2 regions of the Streptosporangium lutulentum genome follow, and region 2 is predicted to be linked to the other one. Evidence: riboswitches for the same ligand, from Rfam matches in the RefSeq annotation. Region 2 holds a riboswitch; the other holds the start of a gene.

Region 1 (4,414 bases), 880 kb from region 2:
TCGAGCCGCTGACGGCGACGATCGCGCCGATCATCAGGGCGATGAGCACGAACAGCGCGGCGCGGAAGCGGTGAACGTTCAGGCCCAGGGCCGCGGCCGCCTCCTCCCCCGCCAGCAGCAGGTTGAGCGGGCGGGACACACCCAGCAGCACCGCGGTGCCGGCAAGGACCGCCCCGGCGGGGATCCACAGCAGGTCCCAGGTGGTGCCGGCCAGGCCGCCCAGCATCCAGCGCAGCGCCGATTCGGCTTTGCGCGGGTCGCCGGAGGTGATGATGAGGTAGCTGGCGACGGCCGAGAGCACCTCGCCCGTGGCGACCCCGGACAGCACCAGCCGCATGGTGGTCATCCGCCCTTTGGCACTGGCCAGGAAGTAGACCAGCAGCAGTGCCGCCAAAGCGCCGCCGAAGGCGGCCAGGGGCAGGGAGAAGGCGCCGAGCAGCGAGACGTTGAGCACCATGACGAGCACGGCGCCGACGGTCGCCCCCGATGACACCCCGAGCAGCATCGGGTCGGCCAGCGGGTTGCGCACCAGGGCTTGCAGGGCCATCCCGCACACCGACAAGCCCGCGCCGACGACGCCGCACAGCAGGACCCGGGGAACCCGGACGTCCATCACGATCGTCTCCCTGACCGGCGTCCAGGTGGGCTCGACCAGCGCGGGAAAGATCCGGTGCAGCAGGATGCCCCACACCTCGCCGAACGGCAGGCGGACCGAGCCGATCGCGATCCCGGCCGTGGCGGTCACCACCACGGCGATGCCGAGCAGCGTCAAGACCAGCGCGTACGGCACGCGTGCCCGACCGGCGGCGGCCTCGGTCGTGGTCGCCGCCGGCCGGGATTCGGCGATCTCGATCACGCGAAGCGGTCCGCGTGCAGCTGGCGGGCCAGCGATTCCACGCCGGCGGGCACCCGCACGCCCAGCACCGTGGACGACAGCGGCAGCACCGCGAAACGCTGGTTTTTGATCGCGGGCACGTCCTTGAGCGCGGGATTGGAGAGCAGGAACCTCTTCTTGTCCTCCGCGGACTCGTCGCCGTAGTCGTAGATGACGATCACCTCGGGCGCCCGCTCGGCCACCTGCTCGAACGAGACGTCCCCGAAGGCCTTGGGAAGGTCGGCGAACAGGTTCGTCCCGCCCGCCAGTTCGATCATCTCGTTGCCGATGCCGGCGCCTCCCGCGGTGAAGGCCGTCTTGTCGCCGCTGTCGTAGACGAACACCTTGACCGGGTCGATTCCGCCGATCTTCTCCTTGACGCGATCCAGCACTCCGCGCATCGCGGCGATCTGCCGCTCGGCGCGATCGGCCACGCCGAAGATCTTCCCGATCGTCCGGATCTCCTCCTCGACCTGGACCATGGTCACCGGGCCGGTCGGGCAGCCTTCGATGTTGACGTGGGAGTCGATTCCGGCCTCGGCCAGGACGGCACGGCCACGTCCCTCCTTCTCGTCGAAGGCGCTGTTGAACCCGCCGTACACGAAGTCGGGTTCGACCGACAGCAGCGACTCGTAGGAGGGGTACTCCTTGGCGAGCACCTTGATCGCCCGGTAGACGGTTTCGTACTCGGGCAGGATCCGGTCGTCGAGATAGGCCGTCGCGACCATCGACTTCTCCAGCCCGAGGGCGAGCATGACCTCGGTGGCGTGCTGGTTGAGCGTCACCGCCCGCTGCGGCGGCCGCCGGTAGGTGGTGCTCACCCCGCAGTTGACCACGGTGACGGGGAAGCCCGCGACAGGCGGGTTCGCGGCCGAGGGACCGCGCTCTGTGGTGGCCCCGGTGGCTCCGGTGTTCCCGCAGCCGGTCATCAGCAGGGCCGACACGAGGAGCAGGAGGAGCGGGCGCGCGCGCCGGGCCGTCATGGCCGGATCCTTTCGCTCACGAGCGGCACCCGAGGAGCGCGGTGGGATGAAGAAGCAGAGGACGGCTCGACCGCCGGGATTCCGAGCGGCGCAGGGGGGACGGAGCGTACTCGGGTGTCGTTGGACCCGTAGAGGGCGACGGACACCGCTTCGCCCCGTGAGCGGGGAAAACCCATTGATGGTCTCCTGAAAACGGGCCGCGGCCGCCATTCCTCGACAGCGACCGCGGCGGGCGAGGAGCCGGATCGCCAGAGGAGTCCCGTACGGCGGGCAGCCCGAAACCCGGCATGCCGCGCACCGTCCTCTCTTGGGGAGATCCGCCCCATATCGTGAGGAGGCGACCGCGTGAGTCTCCTGGCTCTCGGGTCGATGCTCGTCCCGGCCTTCCCACCCGCACGCGGGCAGTGGCTTGTTCGGGATCCGCTCGCCGATCACAGTGGCGGGACCGCACCGGATTCACACCGGATTCCTCGTTCCGCCGTCGCCTTCACCGACCATGGTCGCACACCCACCATCAGAGACAAAGACGGCGTTTACGTGACGGAATGCGTCCGACCATGTCATCACGGCCTCACGTTTGGGGTGATCGGACGAGGGAAGCCGCGCCGGATGTTCGACGACTTCGCTTTCGACCACATCGACGTCGGGCCGGTGACGCTGCGCGTGCGCCACGGCGGCTCAGGTCCGGCGGTGGTGCTCCTGCATGGCCATCCGCACACTCACGCGACCTGGCACAAGGTGGCTCCCGCGCTCGCCGAGCACTTCACCGTCGTCTGCCCCGACCTACGCGGCTACGGCCGCTCGACCGTTCCAGCGGATGAGCCGGAGCACGCACAGATGTCGAAGCGCGCGATGGCGGACGACGTCGTGGCTCTCATGCACGCTTTGGGCCATCACGAGTTCGCGGTCGTCGGGCACGATCGCGGGTCGTACGTCGCCTTCCGGTTGACGATGGACCATCCGGAGTCGGTGCGGGCTTTCGTGAACATCGGCGGCCCCCCGATCGGCGAGGTGCTCGATCGCGCCGGGGAGACCTTCGCGCGACTGTGGTGGCACTGGTTCTTCCTCGGGCAGACGAAGAACCCGGCGGAACGTGTGATCAATCAAGATCCGGACGCGTGGTACGCCGACAGGTCCGACCGCGTGGCGGACGAGGCGCTGGAGGACTACCGCGCCGCGCGACGCGACCCCCAGACCGTCCACGCCATGTGCGAGGACTACCGCGCGGGACTCACCGTGGATCGGCGCGACGACGCCGCCGACAAGGCCGCAGGAAAGAAGATCGCCTGTCCGGTGCTCGTGGTCTGGGGCAGGCACGACGACCTGCCGGAACTGTACGACGGCGACCCGGTCGCTCCCTGGCGGACCTGGGCGACCGATGTCAGGGGATGCGAGATGGACGCGGGACACAGCGTGCAGGAGGACAATCCCGAAGCGCTCCTGGACGTGCTCGTGCCTTTCCTGATGTCACACCGGGGAGATCCCTTTCCCCACGCCCGGCCGCCGGATGGCGAGCGTCCAGAGCGCGGGGAGCGGGTCGGGGAGCGCCGTCGCGTTTGACGACGGCGGGGTCGAGCCCGAGCCGGCTGAAGAGGTGGCCCAGGGCGGCGAGTCGGGCTTCAACTCGGTCCAGGGCGGTGAGATGGGCTTCGACCCGGTCGCCGCATCACGGCGGAGATCGGGTCGAAGCGGTGCGGGGCGGCTCTATGCGATCTTGGGTGCGGCGCGCATGGCGGCGTAACAGCACCGGGTGCCGTCGGCGAGCGTGGCGAACACCACGGGCAGGGCGTCCACGCCGAAGGCCGAGCCGGTCGCGGCGAAGACGGTGTCGGTGACCGGGATCAGGACGGCCTCCAGCGGCGGGGACAGGTCCTTCATCCCGTCGACGAACTCGTACCGCAGGTGCGCGGTGCCGTCCTCGTCCTGGGTGATGGTGATCTCGACGCCTTCGCGACGGTAGGTGCCCAGGTAGGGGGTGACGTCCACGGCGGGCGGCTCGGCGGGCGGGCCGAAGGCCTCGGGCATGGTCACACCGGCCAGTTCGGCGAGGAGTTCCCGGAACAGCGCATCGTACAGTTCGCGGGTCCCGCCGCCGTTGGCGAGCAGCACGACGGCCACGTCCGCGTGCGGCACGACGCGCAGGTAGCCGTGCTGGCTCACCGACGACCCGTCGTGGCCGTAGCCGGCGACGCCGTCCCAGTCGTAGAGGCTCCAGCCCAGCCCCCAGCCGTCGGCGCTGACGGTCCACTTGTCGGGGCTGTCGACCTCGCGGCGCTGCATCGCCGCGACCGAACCGGCCGACAGCACGCGGGTGCCGTCCGGAGCGAGGCCGCCGGCCAGGTGCATCCGGGCCAGCCGAACGACGTCGGCGGCGGTGGTCAGGACCCGGCCGTAGGGGCCGGCCGAACGCGGCATCATGTCCCAGGCCGGGGCCGGGTCTGGGTCGGCTCCGGGCTCGCCCAGGTGCCCCATCGCCACCCGGAACCGCAGCGCCTCCTCGGGCAGCGTCATCGAGTGCTCCAGCCCCAGCGGGACCAGCAGCCGGTCCTTCAGCGCC
Region 2 (4,414 bases):
GACCTCGCACAGCCAGCCGTCGACGTGCAGCAGGAAGTCGTCGAACTCCGCGTCGTGCGGGCGGTCGGCGAGACCCAGGTCGTGGTCGAGTTTGGCGGCCTGGATGAGGGTCCAGATCTGGGCGCGGATCGCCGGGAGCTTCGCCGGGTCCATCGCCGCGATGGAGGCGTGCTCGTCGAGGAGCTGCTCCAGCCGGGCCATGTCGCCGTAGGTGTCGGCGCGGGCCATCGGCGGGACGAGGTGGTCCACCAGGGTGGCGTGGGCGCGCCGCTTGGCCTGGGTGCCCTCGCCGGGGTCGTTGACCAGGAACGGATAGATCAGCGGCAGGTCGCCGAGCGCGGCGTCGGGGCCGCAGGAGGCGGACATCCCGTTGGACTTGCCGGGCAGCCACTCCAGGTTGCCGTGCTTGCCCACGTGGACCACGGCGTGGGCGCCGAAGCCGTCGGCCAGCCAGCGGTAGGCGGCCAGGTAGTGGTGGCTGGGCGGCAGGTCGGGGTCGTGGTAGATCGCGATGGGGTTCTCGCCGAACCCGCGCGGGGGCTGCACCATGACCACGACGTTGCCGGCGCGCAGCGCGGCCAGCACGATCTCACCCTCCGGGTCCTGTGACCTGTCCACGAACAGCTCGCCGGGCGCCGGGCCCCAGTGCTCCTCCATCCGGGTACGCAGGTCTTCGGGCAGGGTGGCGTACCACTCGGCGTAGCGGCTCGCCGCGATGCGCACCGGGTTGCCCGCGAGCTGCTCCTCGGTGAGCCAGTCCGCGTCCTGCCCGCCCGCGGCGATCAGCGCGTGGATCAGCGCGTCGCCGTCCTGCTCGGTCACGCCCGGCAGTTCGCCCTCGGCGCCGATGTCGTAGCCACGTTCGCGCAGCACGGCCAGCAGCCGCACCAGGCTGGCGGGGGTGTCCAGGCCGACGGCGTTGCCGATCCGGGAGTGCTTGGTGGGGTAGGCCGACAGCATCAGCACGAGCTTCCGCTCCCCGGCGGGGACGTGCCGCAGTACGGCGTGCCGCACCGCGATGCCCGCCACGCGTGAGGCCCGTTCGGGGTCGGCCACGTAGACGGTCAGCCCGTCCTCGTCGATCTCCTTGAAGGAGAACGGCACCGTGATGATCCGCCCGTCGAACTCGGGGATCGCGACCTGGGTGGCCGCGTCCAGCGGCGACAGGCCGTCGTCGCTGTCGGTCCAGGACGCCCGGCTGCCGGTCAGGCAGAGTCCCTGCAGGATGGGCACGTCCAGGTCGGCGAGCGCGCCGACGTCCCAGGACTCGTCGTCCCCGCCGGCCGACGCGGTCGCCGGCCGGGTCCCGCCCGCGGCGAGCACGGTCACCACCAGGGCGTCCACCGTGCGCAGCGCCTCCAGCAGGCCGGGCTCGGCGGTGCGCAGGGAGGCGCAGTAGACGGGCAGCGCCCGGCCGCCCGCGTCCTCGATCGCCGCGCAGAGGGCCTCGACGAAGGCGGTGTTGCCGGCGACGTGGTGGGCCCGGTAGTAGAGCACCCCGACGACCGGCCCGTCCTGGCGACGGCTCTCGCGCTCCAGCACGCCCCAGCTCGGGGTGGGGGCGGGCGCGGCGAACCCGTGCCCGGTGAGCAGCAGGGTGTCGGACAGGAACCGGTGGAGTTCGACGAGGTTGGCGGGCCCGCCGTGGGCCAGGTAGGCGTGCGCCTCCGCGCAGACCCCGCCGGGCACGGTGGACAGCTCCATCAGCTCGGCGTCGGGCGCCCGCTCGCCGCCGAGCACGACGACGGGCCGGGGCCCGGCGAGCAGGGCGTCCAGTCCCTCCTCCCAGGCCCGGCGCCCGCCCAGCAGGCGGACCACCACCGCGTCGACGCCCTCCAGCAGGGGCGGGAGGTCCTCGGCGGAGAGCCGGGCGGGGTTGCCCAGCCGGTAGTCGGCGCCGCTCGCGCGGGCGCTGAGCAGGTCGGTGTCGGAGGTCGAAAGCAGGAGGATCACGCGCCACACTCCAGGGAAAGCGGGACGGTACGGCCCGGGGATGCCACAGGGTGGCGGAACGGCGAGAACGGGGCGGTACGCCCAGGGGATGCCACAGGGTGGCGGAACGGCGAAGGCGGGACGGTACGGCTCAGGGGTGCCACGAAGTGGCGGGGGAACGGCGAAAAGCGCACAGGGCTTCCTCCCTCGGGGTCCTCGCCCCGGGTCGTCGTCGGCTACGACGGCTGGAGTCTCCTGGCTCCCGGATCGGTGCTCACCCCGGCCTTCCCGTCCGTCGTCGGACAGTGACCTGGGTGGGGTTCGCTCCCCGGTTACAGTGGCGGGACCGCGCCGGACTCACACCGGCTTCCTCCCTTTTGCCATCGCAATGATGACACTACGGCAGTCCCCTTCCTTGCAAGAAACTGGCGTTAACATCCTGAGCGTGGTCATTGCACACTTTTCCGGACGATCGCGACTTGACGCATGTCCCGGGGCGCTCCAGGTGCACGCCGCCGCCGACGGCGGCCTGGCGCGCGTCCGCGTTCCCGGAGGCCGGTTGACGACCTCCCAGCTGCGGGAACTCGCCGGAGCCGCCTCCACGTACGGCAGCGGTGTCATCGAGCTGACCTCCCGGGCCAACGTCCAGGTGCGCGGCCTGGGCGAGGGAGGTGGATTCGCGGCCCGCATGGCGGCCGCGGGCCTGCTGCCCTCGGCCACCCACGAGCGGATCCGCAACGTCCTCGCCTCCCCCCTGACCGGTCTCGACGGCGGCGGGATCACCGACGTCGGCCCGCTGATCTCCGAGCTGGACCGGCACCTGTGCGCCCGGCCCGCCCTCGCCGCCCTTCCCGGACGGTTCATGTTCGCGCTCGACGACGGCCGCGGCGACGTGGCCGGGCTCGGCGCCGACGCCACGATCCTGCCGACCGGCCCCGACGAGGCCGCGGTGGTCCTCGCGGGCGTCGACGGCGGCCTGCGCGTCCTGCTGGACGCGGCGGTGCGGGCCCTGCTCACCGCCGCCGAGGAGTTCCTCGCGGAACTGGCCGCCCAGCAGATCACCGCCTGGCGGATCGGCGAGCTGGAGGACGGCCCCGCACGGGTCGCCGCCCGGATGCGCGCCCGCTCCGGCGAGTACCCGCCGCTCCCCGGCCATGACCCCGCACGGGCCGCCGGGACCGCCGCGTCCGCCGCCCCCCTGCGGCTTCGCCCCGTCGGGCTCGGGCCGGTGGGCGTCGTCGAACGACCGCGCGCGTCCGCCGACCGGCGGGTCGCCCTCGGGGTCGCGGTGCCGCTGGGACGGCTGACCTCCGCCCAGGCCGAACTGCTCGCCGGCCTGGCGTCCTGCGGAGAGCTGCGGCTCACCCCGTGGCGGGGCATGGTCCTGCCCCGGCTGGACCGGAAGGAGGTCGCCGGGACGGCCGCCCGGCTGGCGGAGGCCGGTCTGGTCACCGACCCCGCCTCACCGTGGATCGGCGTCACCGCCTGCACCGGCCGTCCCGGCTGCGCCAAGTCGCTGGCGGACGTGCGGGCCGACGCGACCCTCGCCATCACCTCGGTACGGAACGAACCGGCTGATTCCGGTACGCTCCCCGTGCACTGGGCGGGCTGCGAGAGGCGCTGCGGTCGCCCCAGGGGACGAGTCGCGGACGTGGTCGCCACCGGCGACGGGTACCGCCTGGACCTGGACGGCCGGAGCCTAGCCTGTGCGGACATCGAAGAGACCGCGGCCGCGATGACGGCCGCCAGAGGGGAACTGTGATCGACTACGTCCGTGACGGCGCCGAGATCTACCGCCGTTCCTTCGCCACCATCCGCGCCGAGGCGGACCTGAGCGGCATGCCCGCGGACGTCGCCCAGGTGGCGGTCCGCATGATCCACTCCTGCGGGATGGTCGACCTGGTCACCGACCTCGGATGGTCTCCAGGTGTCGTGGCGTCGGCGCGCGAGGCCCTGCGGGCGGGCGCCCCGGTGCTGTGCGACGCGACGATGGTCTCCTCGGGGGTGACCCGGCGCCGCCTTCCCGCCGACAACGAGGTGATCTGCACGCTGGGCGACCTCCGCGTGCCGGAACTCGCCGAACGGCTGGGCACCACCCGCAGCGCGGCCGCCATGGAGCTGTGGCGGGAGCGGCTGGAGGGCTCCGTGGTCGCGATCGGCAACGCGCCCACCGCGCTGTTCCGGCTGCTGGAGATGGTCGAGGAGGGCGCCGGGCGACCGGCCGCCGTCCTCGGGATACCGGTCGGCTTCATCGGCGCCGCCGAGTCCAAACAGGCCCTCGCGGAACACGGGGCCGGCCTGGAGTACCTGGTCGTGCACGGCCGCCGGGGCGGAAGTGCGATGACCGCCGCCGCGGTCAACGCGATAGCGAGCGAGGACGAATGAGCGACATGCTGACCGGACGGCTCTGGGGTGTGGGACTCGGCCCCGGGGATCCCGAACTGGTGACCGTCAAGGCCGCCCGCCTCATCGGCGAGGCGGA

What was found. Region 2 has a riboswitch for cobalamin ahead of cobN (cobaltochelatase subunit CobN). Riboswitches for the same ligand answer to the same signal wherever they lie in the genome.
Region 1: linked by a shared signal. The riboswitch ahead of J2853_RS10070 (ABC transporter substrate-binding protein) and the one ahead of cobN (cobaltochelatase subunit CobN) in region 2 are both predicted to bind cobalamin.

Annotation. Positions count from the first base shown of each region.
Region 1 covers NZ_JAUSQU010000001.1:2,367,149-2,371,562, reverse strand. The annotation lists gene J2853_RS10075 (FecCD family ABC transporter permease) at 1-847, opposite strand, end outside; gene J2853_RS10070 (ABC transporter substrate-binding protein) at 853-1,857, opposite strand; cobalamin riboswitch at 2,183-2,374, opposite strand; gene J2853_RS10065 (alpha/beta fold hydrolase) at 2,467-3,417, shown strand; gene J2853_RS10060 (serine hydrolase domain-containing protein) at 3,562-4,414, opposite strand, start outside.
Region 2 covers NZ_JAUSQU010000001.1:3,249,761-3,254,174, forward strand. The annotation lists gene cobN (cobaltochelatase subunit CobN) at 1-1,953, opposite strand, end outside; cobalamin riboswitch at 2,165-2,349, opposite strand; gene cobG (precorrin-3B synthase) at 2,378-3,694, shown strand; gene J2853_RS14640 (precorrin-8X methylmutase) at 3,691-4,317, shown strand; gene J2853_RS14645 (precorrin-2 C(20)-methyltransferase) at 4,314-4,414, shown strand, end outside.